Regions from separate parts of the Pseudarthrobacter sp. S3 genome, predicted to be linked through region 4. Evidence: riboswitches for the same ligand, from Rfam matches in the RefSeq annotation. Region 4 holds a riboswitch; each other region holds the start of a gene.
The links. Region 4 has a riboswitch for S-adenosylmethionine ahead of ACQCSV_RS13365 (aminotransferase class V-fold PLP-dependent enzyme). Riboswitches for the same ligand answer to the same signal wherever they lie in the genome.
Positions count from the first base shown of each region.

Region 1 (7,658 bases), 1.3 Mb from region 4:
GCCCTCCGCCACGCACCTCGCCTACCGCCCGGGTATGCCGCTCACGTACGGGGTGTGGCGGGCCGGTGCGCGGGCACGCTAACTGGGGTCACGTATTTGTGATTGCGATGTGATCATTTGGTCCTGTTATGATCAGATAACGTCATATTCTGGTGACTGTTTGACGCCGATTTGTTTGACGCTGAGAGGCTCCCCATGACCCGCACTGACCGCCTGACGGCCATTCTGGACATCCTCGCCAAGACCGGCCAGGTGGAGGTGGAGGAGATTGTCACGCAGCTTGCGGTCTCGCCTGCCACGGCGCGGCGTGATCTGGACAGCCTGGCCAAGCGACGTCTGCTGACCCGCACCCGCGGCGGGGCCACCACAGGCGCCTTGGCCTACGACCTTCCTGGCCGGTACAACCGTGACGACCACGCCGAAGCCAAGGAACAGATCGCCCAGGCCGCCGCGGCCCTGATTTTTCCCGGCGCGGTGATCGGGCTGTGCGGCGGCACCACCAGTACAGCCTTGGCGCAAATCCTGGCCACGCGCGAGGACCTCAACGCTCCCGGCCACCAGTCCACCCTGACGGTGGTCACTAACGCCATCAACATCGCTGCGCAGTTGGCTGTCCGCCCCAACATCAAGGTCATGGTGACCGGCGGCATCCTAAACCCCCGCTCGTACGAACTGGTGGGACCCTACACCGACATCATTATGCAGAAGGTGGTCATGGACATCGCCTTCATCGGCGTGAACGGAATCGACCCTGAGGTCGGTCCCACCAATACGGGGGAGGGCGAGGCGTCAGTCAATGCCCTGCTCGCCAGCCGGGCCCGGATCTCGTACGTGCTGGCCGACTCCTCCAAGGTGGGCGTCAGAGCCTTTGCCACCATGGATGGCTACGAGTTCACCCGCCTGATCACCGATTCCGGGATCTCCGCCGAGGACAAGGCGGCGTTCGAAGCCAATGGCACCGAGGTGATTGTGGCCCCGCACTAGGTGCCGCGAACAGCCCCTAAAAGATCACCGGCGGCGCATCCAGGACGGTCTCGTCCACCCGGCGGTCCACCCATTGGCTGAATGGAATGTCGAGTTCGTACTTGCCCAGGTCGGTGCGCAGAAGTGTCCGCACCGCTGCATTGTCCGGGTTGTTGAGGGATTCGAAATACTCCACCGACCAGTGGAACCAGCGCATGCAAAACAGGCGCATGGTGAGCCCGTGGGTCACCAGCAGCGCGTTCGGGGCGTAGTCCGGTTTGGACCAGTGGCGGTAGAGCGTCTCCATAAAGGATGAGATCCGGTCGTAGACGTCGGAGCCGGATTCGCCCTCCCGGAACCGGTAGAAGAAATGGCCGTAGGCGTTGCGGAGTTCCTTCTGGTCTTCGATGTCGCCGGCGATCTGGAAATTGGCCCAGTCCTGCTCGCGGAGGCGCGGTTCTTCGATCACCCGTTCCGTGAGATTGCCGAGGTTCAGTGCCGCCAGGGTCTGGTGCGCCCGAAGGTACGGGGATACGTAGACGCAGACCTGCCGGCCGTCCAGCTCGCGGCGGATCAGTTCGCCGGCAGCCGTGGCCTGCGCCAGGCCCTGGGGAGTCAGCGGAATCCGGTAGTCCGGGACCCTGTTGTAGATGGACGTATCGACGTTGGCCGCGGACTGGCCGTGCCGGATCATGAAGATTTTCCCTGGCGCGCTCATAAGCCCCAAGCATAGGTCCTGCCTCCGTCGCAGGGCCTCACTGCGAGCCGGGCCGCCGGGAATCAGCGAAGAACCAGAAACTACAGGCAAGATGGAACCATGTTGGTTCCCTCCCGCCGTCGCCTGCGGATCGAAGTCTGGATTGTGCTGGGTCTTTCCCTGGGGCAGTCCGCCGTCTACTCGGTGGTGCAGCTGCTGGACAAGATAACCCGGGCCCCGCTGGCCGAAGGCACGTCCACGCTGAACCGGTCACAGAGCCCGCGCGAATACTTCGACCTTACATACCAGCTGCTGGACATCATTTTCGCCCTGGTGCCCGTGCTGCTGGTGGTCTACTTCCTCACGGACCAGCGGCAATCCGGTGCCGGCGTAAGCTCCCAGAGCGGTTCGGCTTTCCGGAAGCTGGGCTTCAACTTCGCCCGGCCGGGCCGTGACCTGCTGCAGGGCTTTGGCCTGGCGGCGCTGATCGGGATCCCGTCACTGGGACTCTACGCCGCGGGGCGTGCGCTGGGGATCACCACGGCCATCATCCCCAGTGCACTCGACTCATACTGGTGGACAGTTCCAGTCCTGATTCTTTCAGCGCTGCGGCACGCCGTGGTGGAGGAAGTCATCGTGGTGGGCTACCTTCTGGACCGATTCGGCAAGTTCGGCTGGCGCATGCCCCTGGCCATCTTCGCCAGCTCGATGCTCCGCGGCACCTACCACCTGTACCAGGGCTTCGGGCCGTTCATCGGCAACGCCGTGATGGGTGTGGTGTTCGCCTGGCTCTACACGAGGACCAAACGGGTGATGCCGCTCGTCATCGCGCACGCGCTGCTGGACATCGTGGCGTTCGTGGGCTTCAGCCTCTTTGGCCGGGCCGTGGGACTGGGGTAAGAGGGCCGTTGTTCCCATGCCGCACCGTGCACTGAATAAGGTCCGGCTTAAAAGGTTTCGGCCGCCATCGGTGGGTGGCATCATTGGCTCCCGCTGATGGCGGCCGAAGCTTTGAACGAGCAATCAGATGGTGACTGCTCCGGTAGAGGTTTCGAAGGTCACTGACAGGATTCCAGGGGTTCCATGCGGAGCCACCCAGTCAACGGCGACGTCCTCCAGGGGCTTTTCGACGGGTTCACCCAGCCATTCCGTCACGCGTGCGGCGGAACCGGCTATGGTCAGGCAGCTCATCTTGACGTTGCTTTCATAGGCATTTGACGGGTGCAGGGCGGGGTCGCCCGCCCACTTGAGCATGTACGGGACCTGCGGGTCCGCGATCAGGCCCAGGATGCCGATCTGCTTCCAGACCAGCTCGCGGCCGTCCGGGAACTTGCGGTTGCCGTTGACGGCAGCACGGCCCAGCCGGTCTTCGAACGGAGCGAGGTCGTCCACTTCGACGCACCAGCCCATCCAGCCGCCGCCGGCTTCGGACCGGGCCCGGACAGCCTGCCCGAAGGGGGCCTTGTCCGATGCCGGGTGGTTCAGGACCTCCACAACTTCCAGGTATTTGTGGCCGGCCAGGGGAATAATCATGTTCCGGGTTCCAAACCGGGGGTGCACCCCGCCCTTCACGGCTTCAACGCCGAGGGCGGACGAAATACGTTCGGTGGTGGCAACGAGGCCATCTTGTTCACAGGCGTAAGAGACGTGATCCATGCGCATGCCATCATCTTGGCACTTTGTGATCCGGCTCTCAGCTAAGGGTAGCCTTACCGGAATCCGTTGCGTCACGAGTGGACATTCCGCCGGAATGCAGGAGAAGGACCGGCCAGCTGACCACCTTCGTCACAATCCTGTTCCTGTCCGGGAAAGTCTTCCTACACTGAACGCAACGGAGTTGTGCCACACCACGTCAAGGAGCATTGAATGTCGAACGCATGGTCTTTCGAAACCCGCCAGATCCACGCTGGCCAGGAACCGGACAGCGCCACCGGCGCGCGGGCGCTCCCAATTTACCAGACGACGTCGTTCGTTTTCCCGAGTGCCGAAAGCGCCGCCAACCGGTTTGCCCTCGCAGAACTCGCACCGATCTACACCAGAATCGGCAACCCCACGCAGGACGCCGTGGAACAGCGGATTGCCAGCCTTGAGGGCGGGCTCGCTGCACTGCTGTTGAGCTCGGGACAGGCCGCCGAAGCCTTTGCCATCCTGAACATTGCCGAAGCCGGGGATCACGTGGTGGCCAGCCCCAGCCTGTACGGCGGGACGTACAACCTCCTGGCGCACACCCTCAAGAAGTTCGGCATATCCGTCACGTTTGTGGCTGACCCGGACAACCTCGACCAGTGGCGCGATGCCGTCCAGCCCAACACCAAGCTCTTCTTCGGCGAGGTGGTCTCCAACCCGCGGCAGGACGTGCTGGACATCGAAGGCGTGTCCGGGGTAGCTCATGACGCCGGCGTCCCCCTGATTGTGGACAGCACCCTGTCCACCCCGTACCTCATCCGCCCGCTCGAATGGGGCGCGGACATTGTGGTCCACTCCGCCACCAAGTATCTGGGCGGCCATGGTTCCGCGATCGCGGGCGTGATCGTGGACTCCGGAAAGTTCGACTTCGGCGCGGACCCGGAACGGTTCCCGGGCTTCAACACCCCGGACCCCAGCTACAACGGGCTGGTGTATGCCCGGGACCTCGGTGCCGGCGGTGCCCTGGGTGCCAACCTGTCCTACATCCTCAAGGCCCGGGTGCAGCTGCTGCGCGACCTCGGCTCGGCAGTGTCACCCTTCAACGCATTCCTCATCGCCCAGGGCTTGGAAACGCTGAGCCTGCGGGTGGAGCGGCACGTGGCCAACGCCGTCGATGTTGCCCAGTGGCTTGAGGCAAGGGACGACGTCGAATCTGTCGCCTATGCCGGTCTGGCCTCCAGCCCCTGGTATGAGCGCGGCCGCAAATACGGCCCCAAAGGCACCGGGGCGGTGGTCTCATTCAACCTGGCCGGCGGCGCGGAGGCCGGGAAACGCTTCGTGGATGCCCTGGAACTGCACTCCCACGTTGCGAACATCGGGGACGTCCGTTCACTGGTGATCCACCCGGCATCGACCACGCACAGCCAGCTCTCGCCGGAGCAGCAGGTCATCGCCGGGGTCACGCCGGGACTCGTCCGCCTGTCCGTGGGCATCGAACACATCGATGACATCCTGGCCGACCTCGAGGCCGGGTTCCGGGCAGCCAAGGGTGCAGCGGACCCCAACAAAGACGCGGTGGGCCCGCAGGAGTAGGGCTTCAGCGAAGTCACAACCAGTCACACGCTTAGCAATAGACCGGGGCTGTTCGTACACTCGAAGTAGGTCATGAGTGCCAGCGACAGCCCCGGCTTGCTGGCCGGCAACCCTCTTTTGCGGCGGGGTGCCCCGGGTGAGGACCTGGCCTGCCGGTCAATTGACGGTGGGCAAGCGCTTAGAAAAGGTCCTTCCATGACGATTACGATTTCCCGTACTGCAGCACCCGGAAACGGCGTGGTCCGTTACGCCAGCATCGGCGGACTTGAGCTCGAAGCCGGCGGTTACCTCCCGGACGTCACCCTGGGCTATGAAACGTGGGGAACCCTCAACGCGGACGGCTCCAACGCCGTCCTGATTGAACACGCCCTGACCGGCAGCACGCACGTGACGCGCGGCGACAGCGACGAGCCAGGCTGGTGGGAGCAACTGGCCGGACCCGGTGCACCGGTGGACACCGACCGGTTCTTTGTGGTCTCCATCAACGTCGTTGGTGGCTGTTACGGCTCCACCGGGCCATCCTCGGTTGCCCCCGACGGCAAGCCATGGGGGTCGCGGTTTCCGTTGGTAACGCTGCGGGACACCACGGCGGCTGAGGCCAGGCTGGCTGACCAGCTGGGCATCCCGAGCTGGTACGCCGTGCTGGGCGGCTCCATGGGCGGCGCGCGGGCATTGGAATGGGCGGTCACCTACCCGGAACGGGTCCAGCGGTGCGCTGTTATCTCGATCGGTGCCGCCAGCACGGCCGAACAGATCGCGTTCGCCCAGGCGCAGACGCTCGCCATCCGCCAGGACAGCAATTTTAACGACGGCGATTACTATGGCGGTCCGCTGCCGGAGGACGGACTGGCCCTGGCGCGGCGCATTGCGCACATCACCTATCGCTCCGCAGAGGAATTTGATGGTCGCTTCGGCCGGTCGGCCCAGCACCCGGAATCGCCATTCCAGGCGGCGGCGCTGGGGGAGCGGGGCCGCTACCAGGTGGAAAGCTATCTGGATTACCAAGGCAAAAAGCTGGTGCGGCGCTTTGATGCCAACAGCTACATCGCCATCACCGACGCCCTGATGAGCCACGATGTCTGCCGCGGGCGGGGTTCCCTGCATGAGGCCTTGGGCCGGGCTACCGCCAGGTTCTTCGTGGCCGCCGTGGACAGTGACCGGCTGTATTTCCCGTCCCAGTCCCGTGAGCTGGCCGACGCGCTCCCGGGTGACGTGGATGTGCACGTTATTGAGGCGCCGATCGGCCACGACGGCTTCCTGACCGAGATTGGCCAGCTCGGCACCCAGCTCCGGAATACGTTCCTGGTCTAAGCAGTTAGCCGTTCATGATGTCGGAGCGGCGCTTCATATAGTCCTCCATGGCCAGCTCGCCGTTGCTGTACTGCTGGTCGAGTTCGGCCAGTTTCCGGGCACGGTATCCCTGCGGGCCCGACGGCGGCAGGGGAATAGCGGGGGCGACAGGCGGCTTCGGTGCTTCCGCGCGCTGCGCCGGCACCGACTGATCATTGGCTTGCGGCTGGCCGTACGGCGGGAACTGCTGGTCTGCAGATGGAATCGGCTGCATGGGCGGCAACGGCTGGCTCGGCGGCAGGGGCTGTGGGCTCATGACCTGGCGGAAGCCGCCACTCATGTAATCCTGCTGCGTATAGCCGTCACGGGGCTGTTTGTTCTGCTGCCCTGGGTACTGTTCGCCGCCTGGAAACTGCTCAGGGTAGCGACCGGAAAAGCTCTGCTCCTGGTTCCGTTTGTTGACGGACTTCCGGTACATCCGCATCGCCATAGGCACCACGAACGACAGAATGATGATCCAGAAAAACAAGCTGTTCACGGTGTAGCGCCTCTCATATGTGTCCTTCCAGCTTAACCCCGGAGTCCACACGCCCGGCCGGGATCCGCAGGAAGGCTCCATCCCGGTTCACGGCATCCTGCACGGCATCGCTGTTCCCTGTGTCATGCCGGCCCGCCGCTAGCGCCGGGCGTCGGCGGTGCCCAGCGGCCCCTCGCCGGATCCCAATGGAACGCCAGGGCCGAACACGGGGCCTGGCATCGGACGTTTTGCGGTGATGCCGTCGCCGGAAGAGCGGTGGCGCAGCCGCCGCACCACCCACGGGACAAAGTACTCGCGGGCCCACACCAGGTCTTCGGAGCGGGCTGCCCGCCACGTGCGGACGGGCAGGGGCTTGGGCCGGAGCGGCTCGAGAGTGTGGTTCACGTTCAGCGAATCCAGCACCATGGCGGCGATGGTGTGGTGTCCCAATGGCGAAAAGTGCAGGCGGTCCTCGTCCCACATCTGCGGATCGTTCAGCTGCTTGAGCGACCACATGTCAGCGATGATGGCGTCATGGCGGGCGGCCACGGTGCGCAGGTTCTCGTTGTAGATGGCCACCTTGCTGCGGATCCGTCCCAGCACCGAGGAGCCGGTATCCGGGCCGTTGAACAGCACCACCGTGGCACCGCCCATGGCCAGGATCTGGACCACTGAATCAAGTTTTTCGGCGAGGGCGTCGGGGTCTCCGCCGGGCCTGATGAGATCGTTGCCGCCGGTGGAAAGGGTTATCAGGTCCGGCTTCAGCGCCAGGCACGGAGCGAGCTGCTGGTCCACGATCTGCTGCAGGAGCCGGCCGCGAACCGCCAGGTTGGCGTAGGCGAAGTCCGTCGGGCCGCGGCCCAGTTCCTCGGCCACCCGGTCGGCCCAGCCGCGGAATCCGCCGGGCCTGGTTGGGTCGGGGTCGCCGATGCCCTCGGTGAATGAATCTCCCATCGCTACATAGCGGCTCCA
Region 1 is NZ_CP189583.1:1,503,529-1,511,186, forward strand. It holds gene hutI (imidazolonepropionase) at 1-82, shown strand, start outside; gene ACQCSV_RS07215 (DeoR/GlpR family DNA-binding transcription regulator) at 196-984, shown strand; gene ACQCSV_RS07220 (histidine phosphatase family protein) at 1,001-1,657, opposite strand; gene ACQCSV_RS07225 (CPBP family intramembrane glutamic endopeptidase) at 1,781-2,560, shown strand; gene ACQCSV_RS07230 (VOC family protein) at 2,684-3,322, opposite strand; gene ACQCSV_RS07235 (bifunctional o-acetylhomoserine/o-acetylserine sulfhydrylase) at 3,527-4,879, shown strand; SAM riboswitch class IV at 4,948-5,062, shown strand; gene metX (homoserine O-acetyltransferase MetX) at 5,075-6,190, shown strand; gene ACQCSV_RS07245 (hypothetical protein) at 6,195-6,707, opposite strand; gene ACQCSV_RS07250 (hypothetical protein) at 6,727-6,849, shown strand; gene ACQCSV_RS07255 (SGNH/GDSL hydrolase family protein) at 6,846-7,658, opposite strand, start outside.
Region 1: another riboswitch for S-adenosylmethionine. It lies ahead of metX (homoserine O-acetyltransferase MetX); the one in region 4 lies ahead of ACQCSV_RS13365 (aminotransferase class V-fold PLP-dependent enzyme).

Region 2 (7,658 bases), 1.7 Mb from region 4:
CGGTGCAGATAGAAAACGAGTACGGCAGCTACGGCGATGACCACGACTACATCCGGTGGAACCGCCGCGCACTGGAGGAACGGGGAATCACGGAGCTGCTGTTCACCGCCGACGGCGGCAACGACTACTTCCTGGACGGCGGCGCCATCGAGGGAACCTGGGCGACGGCAACCCTTGGCAGCCGCGGCGATGAAGCCGTGGCCACATGGCAGCGGCGCCGGCCGGGTGAGCCGTTCTTCAACGTGGAATTCTGGAGCGGCTGGTTCGATCACTGGGGCGAACGCCACCACGTCCGCGATGCCGCCGACGCAGCCGCGGAGATCCGAAAGATCCTGGACCTTGACGGCTCAGTTTGTATTTACATGGCACACGGCGGCACCAACTTCGGCCTTGGATCCGGCAGCAACCACGACGGCAAAAAACTCCAGCCGACCGTCAGCAGCTACGACTCCGACGCTCCCATCGCGGAGAACGGTGCGCTGACGCCGAAGTTCCACGCCCTGCGGACGGAGTTCTTCCGCGCCCGGGGCCTGGAGGGCAACAACGTCCCGGAACTGCAGACTGAACTCCTGGCAGCGGCACCTGTGCTGCCCGCACAGACCCTCCCCGTGGCACCGGGCGTGGAACTGTTGGACCTGGTCCGTGCGGCAGGGGAACCTGTTCAGAGCGTCAGGCCGCTGTCCTTCGAACAGCTAGGGCTGGACGCCGGCATGGTGCTCTATTCCGCCGACGCCGTGCTGCCGGGGCAACCGGGAAAACCTGCGGAAACACCGTTGAAGATCATGGGGCTGAACGACCGCGCCTACATCTGGGTGGACGGGGTTTTTGCCGGCATCCTCGATGACACCAACGCCGCCGAAGGCCTGAAGGTCACCGGCACCGGCACCCCCGCCAGGCTGGAAATCCTGGTGGAAAACCTCGGCCGGATCAATTACGGGCCATTAACGGGCCACGGCAAGGGCATCCTCGACGGAGTCCTGGTGAACCAGCGTTTCACCTTCCACTGGACCCAGACACCGGTGCCTTTGACCGAATGGGGTCCGGACGAGCTCGGGAGGCTTGCTTCGGCCGAGTTCGCGGTAGAGGCGCCCGCCGACACCTACCTCGCGTTGCCCGGCTTCGGGAAGGGCTTCGTTTGGATCAACGGCTTCCTGCTCGGCCGTTACTGGGACGTGGGGCCGCAGGCTACCCTTTACATTCCTTCACCGATGATCCGGCGCGGCGTCAACACCGTCAAGGTACTGGAGCTCGAAAAGTCCGGCATTACCGTCGAGCTCCGAACAGAGCCTGACCTGGGACCAGGCGGTCAGGGTCTGGTGCTGGCGGAAGAACTGGCGGACTGAGCTCGCCGTCTTTCGACTTGGCCGGCCCGCAAATGTACGCCACATTGGGGGAAGCCGTCCCAGAGGCAGACTCCGGGAGCGTCCAAACGACCTGCGGACGCCCCGGGCCGCCCCTGGCCCAGGCCTGCAAGCGGCGGCACAAAGACACCACTGTACGTCAGGGCAGCGGCCGGCACGACAAGGAGCGTGAGATGGCAGTGGGGCGCGCTGCCCTGGCGAACAGGCGCACTGTCAGCTCTCTGCCGATAAGGAAATCTTCCGTGAAGCGTCCCTGGTGGTGGCAATGCCGAGGAAAATCCAAATAATCGGGAGTAGGCTGCGATTTACTTCATGAGATGTGACGCCAAGCTCCGACTGGTCACACGCCAACCCCATGTTCAAGGGTGGATCGGATGAAGAAGCGACCAATCGGGAACTAATGACAAACCCCCAATTGGTAAGAGCACTCGTGAAAGGCCCCTAGTGTGCCATGAAACCGCTTCTGATTGCACCGTCTCGTCCGGCGCCATGGACGAGACCCAAGAAGTATGTATTCGGGTCCTGCCGATAGTGGACACGGTTTGCGGCCTCGTCGAATTCAAGGTCGGCGAAACATGGGAAAGATGCTGGACTACGGCTTCGCGGGAACTGATTCACAGGCTCTCCCATTCAATTCATCCTGCCCAATGGTGCGCCGAAAATATGCAGCTCATAGTTACGATTGCTTTGAGGGGGCAGCCTGCGGGGCAGCCGATTAGATTTCTCCTGCTCCGCGGGCACTACGCGGTTTGTGCGGATAGTGGTGGCGTACACGCGCGGACTCTGGGGACATCCTTGCCCGCTGTTTCGACCACGGCCGGTGCCATTGAGTCACTCGCCGGGGAAATGTGACGGAGAATCGATTCATGAGTTCTCCGGAAACACATTCGGCCACGCAACGCCGCCAGTTCATCGCGGGAACAGTCGTAAGCGACAGGCGTGTCACTGAAAAGGGTGTTCTCGTCGTCGAAGGTGACCGAATCGTCTACGCTGGGCCCACCGCCGCGTTCCATGAGACGCTATTCAACTACCCGGCGTCCGCGGAAACGGTCTGTCACGAAGTTCCGGCCGGCGGATTGATCCTGCCCGGGTTTATTGACCTGCATTGCCACGGCGGAAACGGCGGTGACTTCCCTAGCGGCGACGAGGTTTCAGCGCGGAAGGCCATCGACTTCCTGCATCGCTCGGGCACGACAACGCTCCTTGCCAGCATGGTGACAGCCTCCCGGGAGGACCTTTTGCGGGGGATCGAGCTCTTTGCCGGGCTCACGGACGAAGGACTCATCGAGGGCATCCACCTCGAAGGCCCTTTTTTATCGCGCGCCCGATGCGGCGCACAGAACCCGGAATTCCTCCTGTGGCCGAACTCTGAGCTCATGGAGGAGCTGCTCCAGGCAGCTGACGGCAAACTGGTCACCATGACGTACGCCCCGGAACTGCCCGGGGCGGCTAACCTGGTGGGCCTCATGACCAGGCACGGCGTGACCCCTTCTCTGGGACATACGGACTGCGATGACGCCACGGCAGCGGCCTCCCTTGTCGCGGCACGCGAAGGCCTTCTGTCGGCCGGTTTCGAAGGCATCCGCTCGCTTCCCACGGTAACCCACCTCTTCAATGGAATGCCTCCCATGCATCACCGCTCCCCGGGTCCGGTCGCCGCCTGCCTACGCGCCGCGCAGGAGGACAAGGCGATCGTCGAGCTCATAGCGGACGGCGCGCACCTTGATCCGGCCATCGTGACCACTGTGTTCCAGCTGGTGGGTGCCACCAACATCGTTCTGGTCTCAGACTCCATGGCAGCCGCCGGGCTTACCGACGGTAACTACATGCTCGGGCCTTCCCCCGTCACCGTGACAGGCGGTGTCGCCACGTTGGACGCCACTGGCTCCCTCGCGGGCGGTACAGCGACGATGCTCGATGTCCTCCGGCGAACCGTCGCGGCCGGCGTCCGGCTCGAAGACGCAGTACTCTCCGCTACGGCCGTTCCGGCCGCTGTCCTCGGCTTATCCAATGAACTAGGGGGACTCCGCCGTGGGCTCCGCGCCGATGCAGTTGTGGTGGACAGGGACCTCACACTGGCCGGCGTTCTCCGCGGCGGGAACTGGCTCAAGTGACCCCATGGCGGATATCAGCCGTCGCTGCAACGCTTCACGCACGGACGGTGGTGCTGCCGGTCCAGCCCCGGTATGGCCACATTTGAATTGAGAGGTTTCTGCTATGTTCGAGCGTGCAAGCGTCGGTTTGGATGTCCATGCCCGCGCCGTGGACGTGAGCGCCTTGGACCCGCAGAGCGGCGAAAATCGTTCACCACCGGATTAACCCGGACCATACCGAGAGTCATGCCTGGATCATCTCTCTGCGGCGGACCAGGAAGCGGCACGGGACCTGGGCCGTGCCCGGGAAGATGCCCACGGGGATCTCATGCGCTCCCGGCACCGGATCTCCAAGCTGCTGTTACGGCAGGGAATGGTGTATTCCGGCGGGAGGGCCTGGACTGGCAGCCGTGAATGCGTGAACGCCGCTACCCAGTGTTCCGCCTTTGGCGTCCGGGGCGTGAACCCTCGTTTCGATCAATGCCACTTGGTTGCTAACCCGACGGCCGCAGGGGCAGGCCGCTGTTCGGGCACGACCAAGGTCTGGCACTTGCGGTCCGGATCGCGTTGTTAATTCGGAAAGGCTGCCCGGCGGATAGCCGACGTGCCCTGATTGCTTTGCGTAGCCCGCGGACGCGGGATCTCACTGGCACACCCGGACCATAGCGGTCCGGGCAGCACCGAAAGCGTCGATCCGGCTGTTCCTTGACCACAGGCGCACAGAGGGCACCGACTTCGACTTCGTCCTCACCGGCCAAGGCCAATTCCTTCGTGGTCACTTGGCAAGTTCCTGCGGGAGCCAAGCTCCAAGTAGGCAGATCGTATCCGCATTGTCGGCGGCACAACCGGATTCGAGGTGATCGGTCAGCGCGTCGTGGTGCGCGTGGCTTCAAACAGGCGGCTGCCCCTCGCCACCGGAAAAACATGGCACGCACATCAATTTCAACCGGTTTCTTGCTAATGAGACGCCGATCACTTATTATTTTGTTAAACGATTAACAAGCATGGGGTGAGTCACATCAGCAAAAGTTGCTGCCTTGGACTGTGACTCCATTGAACGAGGAGAGAGTATGAATTCGACGACGGGGGTGCCTGCTTCGCCGGCACCGGACCGCGTCCGGACTTTAGACGGAACAGGCAGCGCGCCGTCGCCAAAGTCAGGTCAGCCTCGCAGGTCCAAAAAGCAGGCCAAGTTCCAGGGCGGTCCTGTTCTGCGCAAGAGCTTCAGGAGCCGCCTCCGGCACGACAAGCAGATGCTGCTGATGATGGTGCCGGGAGTTCTTTTTCTGCTGCTGTTCTTCTACATCCCGATTCTGGGCAACGTCATCGCGTTTCAGGACTATCAGCCCTATCTGGGCATCGGGGACAGCCTTTGGGTGGGCTGGCAGAACTTCGCGGATTTGTTTGTCAATCCGGACTTCGTGCATGCCTTCTGGAACACGCTCTATCTGGCGGCCTGGCAGCTCGTGTTCCTCTTCCCGGTGCCGCTGATCCTGGCGCTCATTGTGGATTCGCTGATGAGCCCGCGCATCCGCAAGGTCTTCCAGAGCATTGCATACCTGCCGCACTTCCTGTCCTGGGTCCTGGTCATCGCGTTCTTCCAGCAGATGCTCGGCGGGGCCGGATTCATCAACAACTCACTGCGGCACCTGGGCATGGACGCCATCCCCTTCATGACCAATCCGGACACCTTCCCGGTGCTGGTGGTCGTCCAGATGATCTGGAAGGACGCGGGCTGGGCCATGATCATCTTCCTGGCGGCCCTGGCCACTATTGACGTCTCCCTCTACGAGGCTGCCGCAGCCGACGGCGCCGGCCGCTGGCGCAGGGTTTGGCACGTCACTCTGCCTGGCCTGCGCCCTGTGATCATCCTGCTGCTGATCCTGAGGATCGGCGACATCCTGTCAGTTGGCTTTGAACAGTTCATCCTCCAGCGCGATGCCGTCGGGGCGGGTGCGGCCGAAGTTCTGGACACGTTCACGTACTACACGGGCATTGTTGGAGGCGGCTGGAGTTCCGGCGCTGCGGCCGGCCTGGCAAAGGGCGTGGTCAGCCTGTTGCTGATCTGGGGAGCCAACAAGCTGGCCCACAAGTTCGGGGAAGACGGAATTTTTGCGAAGAAGGTCGGCTAGCCGGGGACCGGCCGCCGTACAAGGAGACTCACATGACCACTAAAGTACTGACCAAGAAAGCTTCCGGGCTGAGCTACGATTCCAAACGACCCGTCTGGAAAGAAAAGCCCTCGCTGCTGTACCAGAGCATCAAGGCCGTTGTGCTGGTGCTGTTCAGCGTTTCGATCCTGGCCCCCATGCTCCTGGTGGTGTCCACCTCGCTGGCTGATAACGAACAGCTCGTGGCCGCAGGGGGCTTCGTGATGTGGCCGGAACGGCCCACCCTTGAGGCCTATGAGATTATCTTCCGCGGCCCCCTGGTCCTGCAGTCGCTCGGAGTCAGCCTCTTCATCACCGTCGTGGGCACCTTGCTTGCATTGTTCGTGACGATCACCATGGCCTACGCCACCAGCCGCTCGGTCCTTTTTGGGCGGCCGGTCATCCTGGCCACCCTCTTCACCCTGCTGTTCGCACCCGGGCTGATCCCCTCCTTTTTGATGATCCGGGAGCTCGGCCTGCTGGACTCGCTCTGGTCACTGATCCTGCCTGGCGCCTTCGGGGCCTTCAACTTCGTGGTGATGCGCTCCTTCTTTATGAACATTCCCGGCGAACTGATCGAAAGCGCCAGGATTGACGGGGCCAGCGACTGGCAGATCCTGTGGAAGATCGTCCTTCCGCTCTCCAAAGCCGTGGTCGCCGTGGTGGGCCTGTTCTATGCGGTTGGCTTCTGGAACTCATTCTTCAACGCCTTGCTCTACATCAACGACCACAGCAAATGGCCCATCCAGCTTCTCCTGCGCAACTTCGTTGTCCAGGGCAGCGGTGCGGCCGACCAACTGGGAATCACCACTACCCCGCCCCCGCAGTCCATCCAGATGGCGGTGGTCGTTGTGGCCCTGGTCCCCATCCTCATGGTGTACCCGTTCCTGCAGAAGCACTTTGCCAAGGGTGTTATCACCGGCGCAGTCAAGGGCTGACCGCTGGTTTCTGTTCCCTTTAGTTGTTCACCACCACGGTCACATCAGCAGTACTTTCCCATTGAAAAACTAGAAAGGTTTCGCGATGACGAGCACTACTTCCGGACAGGCAGGATTCAGCCGACGCGGTTTCCTTGGCCTCACAGGCCTGGCCGTCGCCACGGCTGGTCTTGCTGCCTGCAACCCCGGCGGCGGCTCCGGCGGCGGGGGCGCCTCTGCCTCCTCTGCCGTGAAGCTCCCCACCTACAGGGAATTTACCGGTATCACCGCTGACATTCCCGGCAACGAAAAGGGCCTGCAGGCCGCTTTCTTCAAACTGCCCGAAGCCGTGCAGTCTGTCAAAACCCCGCCGCTCACGGGCAAGGTCACCGGCCTGACGGAAACCTTTGAAACTATGAGCCCGGGCATGAAGGACAACCCCTTCTGGCAGCGACTAAACGCCAAGCTCGGCGGCGAGCTGGAACTGCAGATCGCCGAGGACATCGGCGACGGCTACCCGGCGAAGTTCGCCACCGTCCTTGCCAGCAACAATCTTCCCGACATGATGTGGGTTCCGCCCAACCAGGGTATCCCCAATATCGGCCCCATGCTGGAAGCCAAATTCCAGGACCTCACCCCCTACCTCTCCGGCGACGCGGTGCTTGAGTACCCCAACCTGGCGGCGCTGAAGCCGGATTCATGGAAGACCGCCGTCATCAACGGCAAGATCTGGGGTGCTCCCATCCCCAGCACCCCGTTCGGTCAGGTCATGGCGGGCCGCAGGGATGTCTGGGACGCCGTAGGCGGCCTCAACGCGGACAGCGCCGATGAATTCCTGGAAAAAGCCAAGGAGCTGACGCGCCCCGGCGAGCAAAAGTATGCTCTGGAAGCCAACTACACCAACATCCTCCACATGGTCACCGAGTGGTTCGGCGCCCCCAACGGCTGGGCCGTCAACAAGGACCGTACACTGACCCACCTCTTCGAAACGGATCAGTACGCGGCTGGAATCGAGTTCACGGCAAAGATGTTCGCGGCCGGCGTCTTCTACCCGGACAGCAAAGCATCAGATATCCGCACCCGTGTTGCCAACGGCTCGATTGCCGCGCAGGTCCTGGTTGGCCCGCACGACATCCG
Region 2 is NZ_CP189583.1:534,683-542,340, forward strand. It holds gene ACQCSV_RS02665 (beta-galactosidase family protein) at 1-1,343, shown strand, start outside; SAM riboswitch class IV at 1,670-1,792, shown strand; gene ACQCSV_RS02670 (amidohydrolase family protein) at 2,228-3,475, shown strand; gene ACQCSV_RS02675 (ABC transporter permease subunit) at 4,525-5,586, shown strand; gene ACQCSV_RS02680 (carbohydrate ABC transporter permease) at 5,619-6,542, shown strand; gene ACQCSV_RS02685 (sugar ABC transporter substrate-binding protein) at 6,628-7,658, shown strand, end outside.
Region 2: another riboswitch for S-adenosylmethionine. It lies ahead of ACQCSV_RS02670 (amidohydrolase family protein); the one in region 4 lies ahead of ACQCSV_RS13365 (aminotransferase class V-fold PLP-dependent enzyme).

Region 3 (7,658 bases), 1.1 Mb from region 4:
GGGCATCCGCGCCGGCACCACAATCGAGACGCTGGCGGCACTGAAGCCCGCCTTCTCCAAGGATCCGGCCGCCACCATCACCGCCGGTTCTGCCTCCCCGCTGTCCGACGGCGCGGCCGCCGTGGTAGTGGCCAGCAAGGCAGCAGCGGAAGCGGCCGGCCTCAGCTGGATCGCGGAAATCGGCAGCCACGGCCAGACCGCCGGACCGGACGGTTCCCTGCATTCCCAGCCGTCCCGCGCCATTGAGCGGGCCCTGAAACTTGAAGGGATGACCATTGACGACGTGGACCTGATTGAGATCAATGAAGCCTTCGCCTCGGTGGTACTGCAGTCCGCCACGGACCTGGGGATCGACGCGGACAGGATCAACGCCGACGGCGGCGCCATCGCCCTGGGCCACCCGGTGGGCGCCTCGGGGGCGCGTCTGGTCCTGCATCAGGCACTCGCGCTGAACCGGCGCGGCGGCGGGACAGGCGTGGTTGCGTTGTGCGGCGGCGGCGGCCAGGGCGACGCCCTGATCCTCAAAGCCCGACCCACACCCCTCCTCCAAAGCAACGCGGGGTCACTTAACGCCCATGCGGAGGCTTTGGACGGGCGCTAAGTGACCCCGCGTTGCTGTCAACCACTCCACTAGCCAGACAGGACACCATGAACACTTCACCTACCGCCGAAGAGGGTTTCGGGACCATCTCTGTTGCCGCAATCCTGGCTGAATCAGCCGCCCGCTTCCCGGACTCCGCGGCCCTCGTGGTGGGCGAGGAGCGGGTGACCTACAGCGAACTCTGGGAACAGACGCGCGCGTATGCCGGTGCGTTGCGGGACCGTGGCGTGGGGCACGCCAGCCGCGTGGCCCTGCTGATGCCCAATATTGCTGATTTCGCCCGGGTCTACTACGCGGTCCTCGCGCTGGGCGGCGTGGTGGTGCCGTTGCATGCGCTGCTGAAGGGCAAGGAGATCGAGTACATGCTGCGCGACAGCGGCGCGCAGCTGCTCGTCTGCGCCGGACCGCTCCTTGAGGAAGGTGCCAAAGGCGCCGCGGCCGCGGGCATCGACGTCGTCACCGTCCTGGTGCCGGAGGGGACCGAAGGCGCTGCCCGGCTGGAGACCGAAGCGGCAGGAGCCGAGCCCATCAGCACCTGGCTGCCGCTGCGGCCCTTCGAGACGGCCACGATTCTGTACACATCCGGGACCACCGGCAAGCCCAAGGGCGCCTTGGGCAGCCACTTCGCCCTTGTGGAACAGACCAATACGCTGCTGACCAGCACGTTTGACCTCCGCCGCGGTGACGTCATCTTCGGCGGACTGCCGATGTTCCACACCTTCGGCCAGACGTGCGTCCTCAACACCGGGCTGCGGGCGGGGGCCACCATCGTGATGCTGCCCAAGTTCCGCGGGGACGCAGCCCTGGATGCCCTCGCCCGGCACAACATCAATGTCTTCTTCGGCGTGCCCACCATGTACATCGCCATGCTCGAAGCCGCCCGCACCAACACCGGCCGGTCCAACGCCCTGCGCTACTGCATCTCCGGCGGCGCGTCCCTGCCGGTGGCGGTGATGGACAGGTTCAAGACGGAATTCGGCTCGGACATTTACGAAGGCTACGGCCTGACCGAGACGTCCCCGGTTGCCACCTTCAACCATGTAGGCAAAGCGCCGCGGCCCGGAACGGTCGGCCAGGCCATTTGGGGAGTCCAGGTGGAGATCGCCCGCGCGGACGTCCAAGATGCCATCGAACTGCTGCCCACGGGCGAGTTAGGCGAGCTGGTGGTCCGGGGGCACAACCTCTTCACGGGCTACCTCAACCGGCCCGAAGCCACCGCCGAGGCTGTGGTGGACGGCTGGTTCCGGACCGGCGACCTGGGCACCAAGGACGGGGACGGCTACCTCCGGATCCTGGACCGGAAGAAGGAGATGATCATCCGGAACGGCTTCAACGTCTACCCGCGCGAGGTAGAGGAAGTCCTCAGCCGGCACGAGGCAGTCCTGAGCGTTGCCGTCTATGGCGTCCCCGACGAAACCCATGGGCAGGAGGTGGCGGCCGCCGTCGTCCTCAATCCGGGCAGCAGCGCCACCGTTGATGAGTTGCGGGACTTCGCCGCCGCGGAATTGGCGGCCTATAAGTATCCGCGGATCATTACCCTAGTCACCGAATTCCCCACCGGCCCCAGCGGCAAGGTCCTCAAGCGCGAACTCACCGCCCGGTACAGCGCCGCCCATACTCCAACAGGGTGATCAGGCGGGAATGATGCGGGACAGGAAACACGCGTTGGTTACGGAACATGACGACGGCGGCGGTGCGGCGGGGCGGGGCGAGTGTTACGTTTTTCGGGAGTAATGAGAACCGGCGCCAAGCCCTGACTGGCCGGTCGGCAACCCTCCCTTTCGCGGCGGGGTGCCTCAGGTGAATACTCGGCATATCGACCCATTCGAGCTGCAAGCGTGAAAGAAGGAGTTCCGTCGTGCCTAACGCCCCCGCCCCTGACCCTGCCCCCGAAGAAAAACTGTCGTACCGGCTTGTCACCGGGCCGGACGACAGGTCTTTCTGTGAACGGATTTCCACTGCCCTGGCCGAAGGGTATGTCCTGCACGGCAGCCCCGCCGCCACGTTCAACGGCACCAGCGTGATTGTTGCGCAGGCACTGATCCTCCCGGCAGCCATCGCAACGGCGGACGCCGCCGTGGCCACCGCCGTTGAAGACCTCGATTTCGACGGCGAGGGCCACGCATGAGCTACGCCGGAGACCTCACCCCGCACGAAGCCTGGGCCAAGCTGGAGCAGGGCGCCATTATGGTGGACGTACGGACCGAAGGCGAATGGGCCCACATCGGCATCCCCGACACCAAGGCCACGGACCACGATCCCCTGTTCATCCCGTGGACCTTCCCCGGCGGCATCCCCAACCCGGATTTCATCACCGACCTGACACAGCAGGCACCGGAGGACGACGGCGCCGAACTGGTGTTCCTCTGCCGCTCGGGCCAGCGCTCCATCGCCGCCGCCATCGCCGCGACGCAGGCCGGCTTCACCGCTTACAACGTCCTTGAGGGTTTCGAAGGCGAGACGGACCGCTACGGCGAGCGCACCGTCAACGGCTGGAAGAACCGCGGCCTCCCCACCAACCTGGGAATAGCCAAGTGACCTTCAACCCAGACGCCGCCGGCTGGAGCGCCGAAACGCAGGCCGTCCGCGGCGGGCTGGACCGCACCAACTTCCAGGAGACCACCGAGCCGGTCTTCCTGAACTCCGGCTTCGTCTACGAGTCCGCTGCCGCCGCCGAGCGCGCCTTCACCGGCGAGGACGAACGCTTCGTCTACTCCCGGTACGGCAACCCGTCCGTGGCCACCTTCCAGGAACGCCTTCGCCTGCTCGAAGGCACCGAAGCGTGCTTTGCGACGGCATCTGGGATGTCAGCGGTCTTCACCGCCCTGGGCGCCCTGCTGGCGGCCGGGGACCGGGTGGTTGCCGCGCGTTCACTGTTCGGTTCCTGCTTTGTGATCCTGAACGAGATCCTGCCGCGCTGGGGCGTGGAAACCGTGTTCGTTGACGGCCCGGACCTCGAACAGTGGGCTGCTGCGCTGTCGGAACCCACCACCGCAGTGTTCTTCGAATCGCCATCCAACCCGATGCAGGAAATCGTGGACATCGCTGCGGTCAGCGAACTGGCGCACGCCGCCGGGGCCACCGTCGTCGTCGACAACGTCTTCGCCACTCCCCTGCTGCAGCGCTGCGGCCAGCTGGGCGCGGACGTGATTGTGTACTCCGGCACCAAGCACATCGACGGCCAGGGACGCGTCCTGGGCGGAGCCATCCTGGGCACCAAGGATTTCATTGACGGCCCGGTCAAGCAGCTCATGCGGCACACCGGCCCGGCCCTCTCCGCGTTCAATGCCTGGGTGCTGACCAAAGGCCTGGAGACCATGGCGCTGCGCGTGAATCACTCCTCCGCGTCCGCGCTGCGGCTGGCCAAATGGCTCGAAAAGCAGCCGGCAGTCAGCTGGGTTAAGTACCCGCTGCTCAAGTCCCACCCGCAGTACGAACTTGCCGCCAAGCAGATGAAGGCCGGCGGCACCGTCCTCACGCTGGAACTTGCGACGACGGGTGGCCGCTCGGGCAAAGAAGCCGCCTTTGCGCTGCTGGACGCCTTGCGGATCATCGACATCTCCAACAACCTGGGCGATTCCAAGTCCCTCATCACCCATCCGGCCACCACCACGCACCGCGCCATGGGTCCCGAAGGCCGCGCCGCCATCGGGCTCAGCGACGGTGTGGTGCGGCTGTCCGTGGGCCTGGAGGACGTGGACGACCTCATTGGCGACCTGGAGCAGGCCTTGAAGCACATCTGACGGCAGGCGGCGGCCGGTTCAGGCGCCTGGCTGGCGCAGCTCCCGGGAGGCCGTCTCCCGGACGGCGGCCGTCAGCTGGTTGAGCACCGGGGAGTCGATTTTCCAGCGCTGCCAGTACAAGGACACGTCAACGGGGCTCGCGGAGGCCAGCTCCACGAGGGCGCCGCTGCGGAGGTCTGCCAGGCACTGTTGCTCCGGCAGCAGCCCCCATCCCAGTCCCAGCCGGATGGCCTGGGCGAACTCGGCCGACGACGGCACATAGTGCCGCGGTGCGGTCAGTTCCGCGCCGGTCCTCGTGCGGAAGAACCCGTCCTGCAGGTCATCCTTTCGGTCAAAGTCCACCACCGGGGCGTGGCTCCCTGCAACAAGTTCCGGCCCTTCGGGCCACCAGCGCCGGAGGTAGCCGGGACTTGCCACCGCACGGTACCGCAGGGAACCCAGCGCTTCCACGCTGCAGCCCTGAACCGGTTCCGGCGTTGCGGTAACCGCGGCCATCACCGATCCCGTCCGCAGGAGCTGGGTGGAATGCTGTTCATCCTCCCTGCGGAGTTCGAAGCAAGCGCCGAGGTCTGGCGGAAGACTTGCCAAGGCAGGCATGAACCAGGTGGAGAGTGAGTCCGCGTTCACCACCAAGGGGATGGGCGCCGTCGGCCGGTCACGGCTCGCCCCTAGCTCCTGCTGGGCGTCCCATTCGAGCTGCCGGACCTGCCTGGCGAACCGCAGGATGGCTTCCCCGGCAGTTGTGGGCCGGACGGGGTTGGTGCGCTGCAACAGGATCTGGCCGGCCGCGTCCTCCATCGCCTTGAGCCGTTGGGAAATTGCCGACGGCGTGACGTACAGGCTCCGCGCCGCCGCCTCAAGCGTCCCCTCGTCCACCACCGCCGCGAAAGTCCGGAGCTGCTCAAACTGGAACATCTTCATTAGATTTCCTTAATAGAGCTAAGAATATTTAGCTGGAGTAATCCTACGTCCGGCCCGTACGTTGGAGGATATGGATCTGACTGCACTTATAGGCCCCACCGCGCTGGGCTTCAGCACGGGCCTCGCCCTGATCGTGGCCATCGGCAGCCAGAACGCCTTCGTGCTCCGGCAGGGCATCCGCGGCGAGCATGTGGCCGCCGTCGTCCTAATCTGCAGCGTCTCCGATGCGCTACTCATCGCTGCGGGCATCGCCGGAGTGGGCGCGCTGCTCCAGTCGAGCCCCGTGATCGTGGACGTGGTCCGGTTTGCCGGAGCCGCCTTCCTGGTGGGCTACGGCATCTTGGCCGCGCGCCGGGCACTGCGTCCGGGGGCGTTGACGGCATCGGCGCGCCAGCCCGCCGTCGGCCTCGGCGCCGCCCTCAGCACGGTGCTGGCCCTGACCTGGCTCAACCCGCACGTCTACCTGGACACCGTGCTGCTGCTCGGATCGGTGGCCAACCAGCAGGCGCACGATGTGCGATGGTGGTTCGGTGCCGGGGCCATAGCCGCCAGCATCGCCTGGTTCAGCGCGCTGGGATTCGGTGCCAGGGTCCTCCGGCCTTTCTTCGCGCGGCCCGCCTCGTGGCGCATCCTGGACGGGCTCGTCACTGCGGTTATGCTCACGCTGGGTGTGCGCCTGGCTGTCGGTGCGTGACGTCCATGTTCCTTAGCGCGCACGGACACTGACGTTGACCTTGGAGACGGTGCGGCGTAACTTCATGGTCACCACCGCGATGTCGCTGGGCCAACGCATCCGCCGGACCGAAAGCCAGCCATGAATGGAAACCAGCAAGTGCACGGCAACAAGCCATTTCAAAAGGCCGGAGCCGTCATCGTCGCGGCGGGCACTTGCTGGGGACTGGGGATTTCGTTCGTGGGGAACGTGCATGCCACCCGCGACCCGGCCACCAGGCTGGCCATGCTGGAGCGCCACCGAGGCCTCTGGATAGCCGGACAATTCCTGGCAGCCGCCGGAACCATGGCCGTTCCCGTTGGATTCGTCCGGTTCGCCCAATCCGTCCGGCCGGGCCCCGCCAACGGCCTCGCCAGGACGCTGGCTGCCGCCGCAGCCGCCGCCCTGCTCGCCGGCGCGCCCTTGTTTGTGGTGGCCCTTGCGAACCGCGCAACGGACCTGGAGAGGTTCGCCTATCGGCGGGGCTCAAACTGGACATTCCTTACATACTCAGGGCTGCATATCGGCGGGCTCGCGGCCCTGGGGGCGGGACTCCTGCTATTGCCGCTGAAACCCTGGACCGGCATCACGGCGGCCGCCAGCGCACCGGTCTTCGCTGCCATCCTGGCTGGCACCAAGGACATTCCGCCGTTCGCCTTCTACCTGGTGGAAACCGCTGTGGGTGTCCAGCTGATGCGCTACGTGGAACCCCCGGCTCCCGCCGAGGACAACACGGACGCACTCCCCCGGCGTTGATGCTGAGGCCGGCGCGAACTGCGTCAGGGGAACGTTCAGGAGAGCTCAGGACTGGCGCACCCGCAGCAGCTCAGGGGCCTCGTCCTCCGCCAGCAACCCGGAGGTGCCGCGTATCGTTACTTCCACGGCGTGGGCAACCACGGCCCCCAGCCCGCCGTCGTCGGGTCCTGTTTTTTCCATTGCTGCGTCCCGGACCCTGCGCTGTTCGTTTGAGCCGGTGCCGCGGGCAATGATGTCCTCAACACCTTGCCGGGCCAAGGCGAGCTCGTCCTGCTCGGCGAGGACAGGCGCCAGATAATCAACCAAAGACCGTACGACGTCGACTGCGGGCGCCGGCCGGAAGGTCCCGAAATCCAGCAGCTCACCGCTCATGCCGCTGCTGCTCGCCTGCCACGCCGCCATCCGCAGCAGCACCGTGGGCACCGGGGCGGGATCCACGCCGGCGCGCCAATCGCGGCTCGCCGATTCGACCAGGGCCCGGACCAACACCGCAATCAGGGCAGCATCCTCGGCACGGAGGCAGACATCGGCCACCCGGACCTCTACGGTGGGGTGGTTCCGGGACACGCGCGCGTCGAAGTAGATCATGCCTTCGTCCAACAGCACGCCGCTGTCCAGCAGGCGCGTTACCACCCGCCGATATGCGGAATATGTCGTGAAAATTGCCGAGGGGCCGGACGTGGGCCAGCGGTTCCAGGCCTGGGTGCGGTAACTCTCGAATCCCGTGCGCACCCCGTTCCAGAACGGCGAGTTGGCGCTCAGGGCTGTGAGGACGGCAAGCTTGTCCCGGATCCGGTCCAGCACCGCCACGCCCTCGTCCTTGGACTCGATGAAAGTGTGAACGTGGAAACCGCAGGTCAGCTGCTCCTGCGCAGTCAGGCCGAAGCGTTCCAGCATCCGGGCATAGCGGGGGTCCGGGGTGGTG
Region 3 is NZ_CP189583.1:3,902,796-3,910,453, forward strand. It holds gene ACQCSV_RS18800 (acetyl-CoA C-acyltransferase) at 1-601, shown strand, start outside; gene ACQCSV_RS18805 (long-chain-fatty-acid--CoA ligase) at 649-2,232, shown strand; SAM riboswitch class IV at 2,331-2,446, shown strand; gene ACQCSV_RS18810 (DUF1737 domain-containing protein) at 2,460-2,729, shown strand; gene ACQCSV_RS18815 (rhodanese-like domain-containing protein) at 2,726-3,139, shown strand; gene ACQCSV_RS18820 (O-succinylhomoserine sulfhydrylase) at 3,136-4,344, shown strand; gene ACQCSV_RS18825 (LysR family transcriptional regulator ArgP) at 4,363-5,265, opposite strand; gene ACQCSV_RS18830 (LysE/ArgO family amino acid transporter) at 5,336-5,959, shown strand; gene ACQCSV_RS18835 (hypothetical protein) at 5,972-6,193, opposite strand; gene ACQCSV_RS18840 (hypothetical protein) at 6,179-6,733, shown strand; gene ACQCSV_RS18845 (glutamate--cysteine ligase) at 6,779-7,658, opposite strand, start outside.
Region 3: another riboswitch for S-adenosylmethionine. It lies ahead of ACQCSV_RS18810 (DUF1737 domain-containing protein); the one in region 4 lies ahead of ACQCSV_RS13365 (aminotransferase class V-fold PLP-dependent enzyme).

Region 4 (7,658 bases):
CTGGATCAGCCATGCCGGCGGGTTGTCCAGGATTTCGCCCAGCTCCGCCTCGGTCATTCGTTTGGGGATGCCATGGCGCTGGGCCATTTCCATCGGTACATCAAGGGCAATTGCCGCGTCACGTCTGCTAATCATCAGAGTCAACGATACGGGACGGGGCCAAACCGAAGGAGCTTCCTACGACGCCAGGGCGATGCCCACAGCCGCCGCGGCGAAACCGGCGGCCAGGTTGGCGCCGACGTTCAAGGCTGCGGCCCCGAACCGCGACTCACTGAGCAGCCGCACCGTCGCGGTGGTCCAGGAGCTGAACGTGGTGAGGCCGCCGGCAAAACCGGTGGCGACGGCGGTCTGCCACTCGGGAGCGAGGCCCAGCTGTTTGGTGATGCCGATGGACAGCCCTATGATCAGGCACCCGGTGACGTTGACTGTCAGCGTGGCCCACGGCCAGTGCCGCGGCGTCCCGCTGGAGCCCACGGCGCCACGGAGCCCCGAACGGTGGGCGAACCAGCTGTCGACGGCGAAGCGCAGCAGGGCGCCCGCCATGCCGAACACTCCCACCAGGACCGCGCCCATCATGATGCTGCCTCCAGCCGGTCGGTGAGCAGCCGCCCGGTCCGCCAGCCACCGGCCGCGGCGCCCAGACCCAAAACCAGGGACAGCCCCAGGTAAGCCATCCACACCGGATATTCACCAGCCGTGGCCAGCTGGTCAATCGAGAACATTACGGCTGAGAACGTGGTGAACGAGCCCAGAAGTCCTGGCCCGAGGCCGGCGCGTAGCCAGAATGCAGTCCGCGGCCGGGCGATCCAAACCGTGGTGAGGCCGGCCAGCACAAAGCTGCCAGCCACATTGATTCCCAGGGTGGTCAAGGGAATTGTCCCCGCGGCTTCCGGAAACGCGAGTCCCAGGCCGTACCGGAGTTCGGTTCCGGCCAGGCCGCCCGTCGCCACGGCCACCCAGGCCTGCCATGCCGGCGCGCGGGTGTTCGTCATTCAGGTGCCACTGAGGGTGCAGCCGGTGTGGGGGTGGTCGCTGTGGACCCAGAGCGCAGCGGTGACTTCATCCGCGAGATCATAATCTCGCTTCCTGCCGGGGCTGCTGATCCGCACCACCAGCGCGCCGCCGAACGGCTTGCGGCCCACGACCTCCACCTCGGCATCGAGATCGATTTCCTCGGCGGAAAGATACCGGAGCAGATCCGGGTTCTCGTCGCTGATGCGGGTGATCCGGCCGGTGTGTCCGAGATCGAGTTCGCCGAGCAGATGGGCCTTCGGCAGCAGCACCGTGCCGTCCGCGGCGGGGATCGGGTCGCCGTGCGGGTCGCGTTGCGGGTTGCCGAGTTTCGTCGCCATGCGCTCGATAAACGTGTCCGACACCGCATGCTCAAGCAATTCGGCTTCGTCGTGGACTTCGTCCCAGCTGTAGCCGAACTCCTGGACGAGGTAGGTCTCAATAAGCCGGTGCCGGCGCACCATGGACAGTGCCAGCTGGACACCGGAGTCCGTGAGGGTGATGGCGCTGTAGGGCTTGTGGTCCACCAGGCCCTGGTCCTTGAGCTTGCGGACCATCTCTGAGACCGAAGAATTGGCCACCCCCAGGCGCTGCGCGAGCTGGGAGGACGTAATTGGTTTATCCTGCCACTCCGTGAAGCCGTAGATGACCTTGACGTAGTCCTCGATCGAGGAGGAGGGCGCGCTGGTCTTCACGCCTCCAAGCCTACCCGGTGGTCTGCGCCCGTCACGCCTTCGCTGCCCGCCACGTCAGCGTCAGGTACGGCAGGCTGATGTCCCCTTCCACGGCGTGCCCCAGATGCGTGTGCAGATACCAGTCCAGATTGGCCAGGACCTTGCTGCGGGTGGCTTCGCCAGCGCTCAGGTAGTAGCTGCGGGACTTCGTTAGTTCCATGATGTCCGCCGTGCTGAGGCTGTCCTCCCACCCCGCCACATGGCTTTGGAGGCCTTCAAACTCCGGGCCCACCACCGGTCGGAAGCCGGGCTTGTAGACGTCGCCTGCGTGCATGATGCGGGACAACCGGTGGACCCACGGCACGGACGTGTCCAGCTGGTTCCAGATCAGGGCCATGGTTCCGCCGGGCCGCAGGATCCGCGCCAGTTCGGTGCTCGCTGGAAGCGGATCGCACCAGTGCCAGGCCTGCGCAACGCTCACGACGTCGAACGAGGACTCAGGGAGGCCGGTGGCCTCTGCGGTCCCCGGGGTCGCGTAAACCCCCGGGTAGTGTGCCCGCAGCTGGTCCAGCATGTCCGGGGACGGGTCCACGGCGGAAACCGCCAGGCCGCGTTCCATCAGCAGGGCGGTGAACTTGCCGGTCCCGGCGCCCACGTCCACTGCGTCTTTGGCTCCGGAAGGGATCAGCCAGTCCGCTGATTCGGCGGGGTAGCCAGGGCGTACGCGCTGGTAATGTTCGCCGCCGTCCTGGAAACTCTGCCCGAGTTCCAGGCGGCGTCCGTGCTCAAGCCTGGGGCCACCCCGTGCCACGTCCGGCCTCCTTCAACTCTGCCAATGCCGTATCCGTCGAATTTACCGTATAGGCCTCCACCCGGTGGGTGGCCGTCAGATCAGGAGGTACAGGACGAAAGGCTCAGTCAGTCGTCAAGGCACGGAGCCGCGCCGGCCGTACCCGGCGTGTTGGGCGCCCAGTGCGGGTAGGTGCGGGTGTCGTTAGCCGGAACCCAGCGGCCCGCGTCCACCACGTAGTCCCAGCCCAGGCCGGTCCGGCGGAGTTGCTCCAGGCCTGCAAGGAGCCGCTGGGCATCCTCCAGCCGGGAGCCCACGCCGAAGCTGGCCCGCAGCGAACCGGAGGGAAGGCCGAGGCGCTTGAGGAGTGGGTGCGCGCAAAAGCGGCCGTCCCGGAGGCCAACTCCGTGCTCGGCCGACAGGTACGCGGCCACGAGTCCGGCGTCGTATCCTGCCACGGAGAAGTTCACCACGCCGATGGTGCCGGTGTCGGCGTCCGTATCCGAGAAGATCTGGTGCACGGTGACGCCGTCGATCTTCCCGAGCCCGTCAACCAGGAATGACCGGATGGCCGCTTCGTGGGCGTGCCAGCGGTCCTGGTCCAAGGATGCGATGACCTGGGTGGCCCGTGCCAGGGTAGCCGCACCCAGGACGTTGGGGGAGCCTCCCTCGTGCCGGGCCGGGCCGGTGGCCCAGCTGACGCCGTCGAGCTTGGCCTCGCGGACGGCGCCGCCGCCGGCCAGATGGGGAGTACCGGCGTCGAGCCAGTCCGTGCGGCCCACCAGGACCCCGGAGCCGAAGGGCGCGTAGAGCTTGTGGCCGGAGAAGGCAAGGTAGTCGACGTCGTCGGTGCTGATATTGATGCGTCGGTGCGGCGCCAACTGCGCGGCGTCCACCACGATCCGCGCCCCGTACTCATGGGCGAGGGCGGCCAGGGCATTGACCGGCAGGATCTCGCCGGTGACGTTGGAGGCGCCCGTGACCGCGAGGAGACTGACGTTGCCCTGCTCAAGTTCGGCGCGCAGGACCTCAAGGGTCCCCACGATGGTGTCCGCGGCGACGACGCTGCGGTGCGGGACGCCCTGCCACGGCAGGAGGTTGGCGTGGTGCTCGATGTCCAGGTAGAGGACATCTCCATCCGGCCGGCCATCCGTCGCTGGCAGGCAACCTGCGAGCAGGTTCAGCGAGTCGGTGGTGTTCCGGGTGAAGATGACGGAGTCGTCCGGGCGTCCGCCCACAAAATCGCGCACGATGTTCCGGGCGTTCTCGTAGACAGAGGTGCTGATCTGCGACGCAAAGCCCGCGCCGCGGTGGACGCTGGCGTAGAACGGCAGGATCTCGTTGAGGTAGGCGGACACCACGGAGAGGGCAGGAGCGGATGCGCCGTAGTCCAGGTTTGCGTAGCGGACATGGCCGCCCTGGATCAACGGTGCCTGGATTTCCGCGCCGGTGACGGCGGATAGGGGGCGTCCGGAGACCGTAGCGGCATCGTGGATCAGCGCAGCGGCGTTGTTGGGGGAAAAACTGGCGGGGGAGACGGTGGCAGTTGTCAAGGAGACCTCACTCTAAAAGGACTCCCGGTACCGGGAATCCGCGCTTGCCGTGTCCATTCCGGACCGGCCTGGTCGTCACCCGGGGCACCCCACCGCGAATGGAGGGTTGCCGGCCAGCAAACCGGGGTTTAGCGCTGGCACTCGTGACCTGTTAAGAGCGTAGAACATGTGCCGGGGCGAGAAGGAAGCCCGCCCCAATGTTAAGGGCTTTGTTACGCACGTTTGAGGAATGGAATATTTGTCGAAGATACGACGGCGGACGCCCCAATCAGGGGGCGTCCGCCGTCGATAATTCGTAAAACGACCTAAAGAAGGTCGTCCAGATCCGGGTTCAGCCGCTTGAGGACTTCGGAGTGCAGGATGGAATTCGTGGCCAGGGCGTTGCCGCCGAACGGTCCGTCCTGGCCCTCCAGGGAGGTGAAGCGGCCGCCGGCTTCGACCACGATGGGCACCAGTGCGGCCATGTCGTACAGATTCAGTTCCGGTTCGCAGGCGATGTCAACGGCACCTTCGGCCACCATGCAGTAGGACCAGAAATCGCCATAGGCGCGTGTTCGCCACACGTCTTCGGTCAGTCCCAGGAATTCATCCAGGTTGCCGCGTTCCTTCCAGCCGCCCAGGCTGGAATAAGACAGGGAGGCATCCGAGAGCTTGGAGACGTCCGAGACCCGGAGCCGCGTTGCGGCCGCGAGGGACTTGCCCATGTAGGCGCCGGAACCCTTGGCGGCCCACCAGCGCTTGCCCAGCGCGGGTGCACTGACCACTCCCACCACGGGTTCGCCTTCGTCCACGAGGGCTATCAGGGTGGCCCACACCGGGACGCCGCGGACAAAGTTCTTGGTGCCGTCGATGGGATCAATGATCCAGCGGCGGGAGCCATGGCCCGAACTGCCGAATTCCTCGCCCAGCACGGCGTCGCGGGGACGCGAGCGGGACAGCTGGCCGCGGATGGCTTCCTCCGCGGACTTGTCCGCGTCCGTGACCGGCGTCAGGTCCGGCTTGGTCTCGATGCGGAGGTCCAGTGCCTTGAAGCGGCTCATGGTCTGGTCATCCACGGAATCTGCCAGCACATGGGCAAGGCGCAGGTCATCGTTGTAGCTCGAAGCGGGTTGGATCATGGTTACAAACTACCGTCTCCGGGCCGTGGGGTTGGGGACGTCGGCTTTTGGCCGCTAGCCTATGCTGCCCAGTTCCTTGGTTTCCTGGCCAACCAGGCGCGGATCAGTGCCGAGCAGCCGCCGCAGGGATGCTAGCCGGGCCGGGCCGGTGGGGCCCGCTTGACCGGCCGCCACCCAGGAATCCACACCGCAGTTGACAGCCGAGGTGTTGTGCTTGCAACCACGCTCGCAGGCATCCGTGCCCGGTTCCAGGTCCGGGAAGGACCGCAGGATCCGGTCAGGGTCCACATGGGCCAGACCGAACGAACGGATGCCAGGGGTATCGATGATCCAGCTTCCGGCGGGAGCTCCCGTCAGCTTCAGGGCAAGGGCCGACGACGACGTGTGGCGGCCGCGGCCGGTCACCGCGTTCACACCACCGGTGGCCCGTTCGGCCCCGGTGAGCGCATTGACCATGGTGGACTTGCCCACGCCGGAATGGCCCAGCATCACCGAGACCTTGCCCTCGAGGTACGCGCGGAGCTGCGAAACCGCGTCTCCGTCCAGGCGGGCAGAGAGGCCGTCATCGGAGCGGGCATCAATACCTGAGGCCTCGGAGTCCGACGTACGGCTGATGATCACCGGGAAGTCCAGGTGTTCGTAGTTGGACAACAGTTCCGCGGGATCCCTGACATCCGCCTTGGTGACGAGCAGCAGCGGCTCGATGCCGGCGTCGTACGCGGCCACCAGGGCACGGTCAATGAAGCCGGTGCGTGGCTCCGGGTTTGCGGCGGCCACCACCACCACCAGCTGATCGGCGTTGGCCACCACCGCACGCTCGATCGGATCAGTGTCATCGGCGCTGCGGCGCAGCAAGGTCCGGCGTTCCTGGATCCGGACCAGCCGGGCCAGCGTGTCGGGCTCCCCGGACACATCGCCGACAAGGGAGACGAAGTCGCCGGCCACCACGGGGGAGCGGCGCAGTTCGCGGGCCCTCGCGGCGATGATGATCCGTTCGTCGCCCGAGTCCTCACCGACGACGGCGGTGTACCGGCCGCGGTCCACGGTGATGATGCGGCCCGTGACGGCGTCGTCGTGGCTGGGGCGGTCCTTCGTGCGCGGCCGGGAGCCCTTTTTGCTGGGCCGGATCCGGACGTCGGACTCGTCCCAGGAATCAGTGCTGCGTGCCACCAGCGGAACCTTCCGTGGCGTCGCCGGCGGCCGCGCCCTGGGTGAGCATGTCCGCCCACATCTGCGGGAATTCCGGCATGGTCTTGGCCGTGGTGGCGATGTCCTGGACCTCGATGCCCGGTACTGCGAGGCCGAGGATGGCGCCGGCAGTGGCCATCCTATGATCCGCATAACTGTGGACGACGCCGGCGTGCAGCTTTGCCGGGCGGATCACGAGGCCGTCGCTGGTCTCTTCCGCGTCGCCGCCGAGGCGGTTGATTTCGGTGACGAGCGCGGCCAGCCGGTCCGTCTCGTGGCCGCGCAGGTGCGCGATGCCGGTCAGCTGTGAAGGTCCGGTGGCCAGGGCGCAGAGGGCCGCCACGGTGGGGGCGAGCTCGCTGGTTTCGTGAAAATCCGCGCCCTTGATCTCTGGCCCGCCGGTGACGGTCAGGACGCCGTCAGCCAGGATGACGTCCGCGCCCATATCCGCCAGGATGCTGCGCCAGAGATCGCCCACCTGGGTGGTGCCGGTGGGCCAGTCCGGGATGCGGACGGTGCCGCCGGAGGCCAATGCTGCGGCCAGGAACGGGCCGGCGTTGGAGAGGTCCTGCTCGATGCGCTGATCAAAAGCGCGGATGGGGCCCGGGGCCACCACCCAGTGGTTCGGCACGGAATCGTCCACGGTCACGCCGACGCCGCGAAGTACGGCAACCGTCATGTTGATGTGGTCCAGGCTGGGCACCGGCTTGCCCACGTGCTCCAGGTGGAGTCCGTCAGTGAACCTGGCGCCGACCAGCAGGAGGGCGGAGACGAACTGGGATGACGCGCTGGCGTCGATCACCAGGTGGCCGCCTTGGACTTGCCCGCTACCTTCAACGGTGAACGGCAGTGACGAGGGGGTCCCGCCGTCGTCCGCGGTCAGCGCCACTCCGAGGGCTCTCAGGGCCTCGATGATGGTGCCCATGGGGCGCTTCCTGGCGTGGGGGTCGCCGTCGAACACGCTCACGCCGTTGCGCAGCGCCGCGAGCGGCGGAACAAAACGCATCACTGTTCCGGCGAGGCCGCAGTCAATGTGCGTGCTTGACGACGGCGCCCCCTGGCTCAGCGGCGTGACCTCAAGGTCCGGCCCGAATGCTCCGTCGCCGGGCACCTCCGTAATGGTGGCCCCCAGCTGGCGCAAAGCCTCGATCATCAGGGCGGAGTCCCGGGAATGCAGGGGTGCGCGGAGACGGGACGGCCCGTCAGCCAGCGCAGCCAGGACCAGGAACCTGTTGGTCAGGGACTTGGAACCAGGCACCGTGACGGTGGCGTTGATGGGCCTGCTGGCGAAGGGAGCCGGCCAGAACGGAACGGTGTCGGTGCT
Region 4 is NZ_CP189583.1:2,785,792-2,793,449, reverse strand. It holds gene ACQCSV_RS13390 (hypothetical protein) at 1-135, opposite strand, end outside; gene ACQCSV_RS13385 (CrcB family protein) at 178-576, opposite strand; gene ACQCSV_RS13380 (CrcB family protein) at 573-992, opposite strand; gene ACQCSV_RS13375 (metal-dependent transcriptional regulator) at 993-1,706, opposite strand; gene ACQCSV_RS13370 (class I SAM-dependent methyltransferase) at 1,738-2,496, opposite strand; gene ACQCSV_RS13365 (aminotransferase class V-fold PLP-dependent enzyme) at 2,604-4,028, opposite strand; SAM riboswitch class IV at 4,064-4,177, opposite strand; gene hisN (histidinol-phosphatase) at 4,334-5,146, opposite strand; gene rsgA (ribosome small subunit-dependent GTPase A) at 5,201-6,316, opposite strand; gene aroA (3-phosphoshikimate 1-carboxyvinyltransferase) at 6,300-7,658, opposite strand, start outside.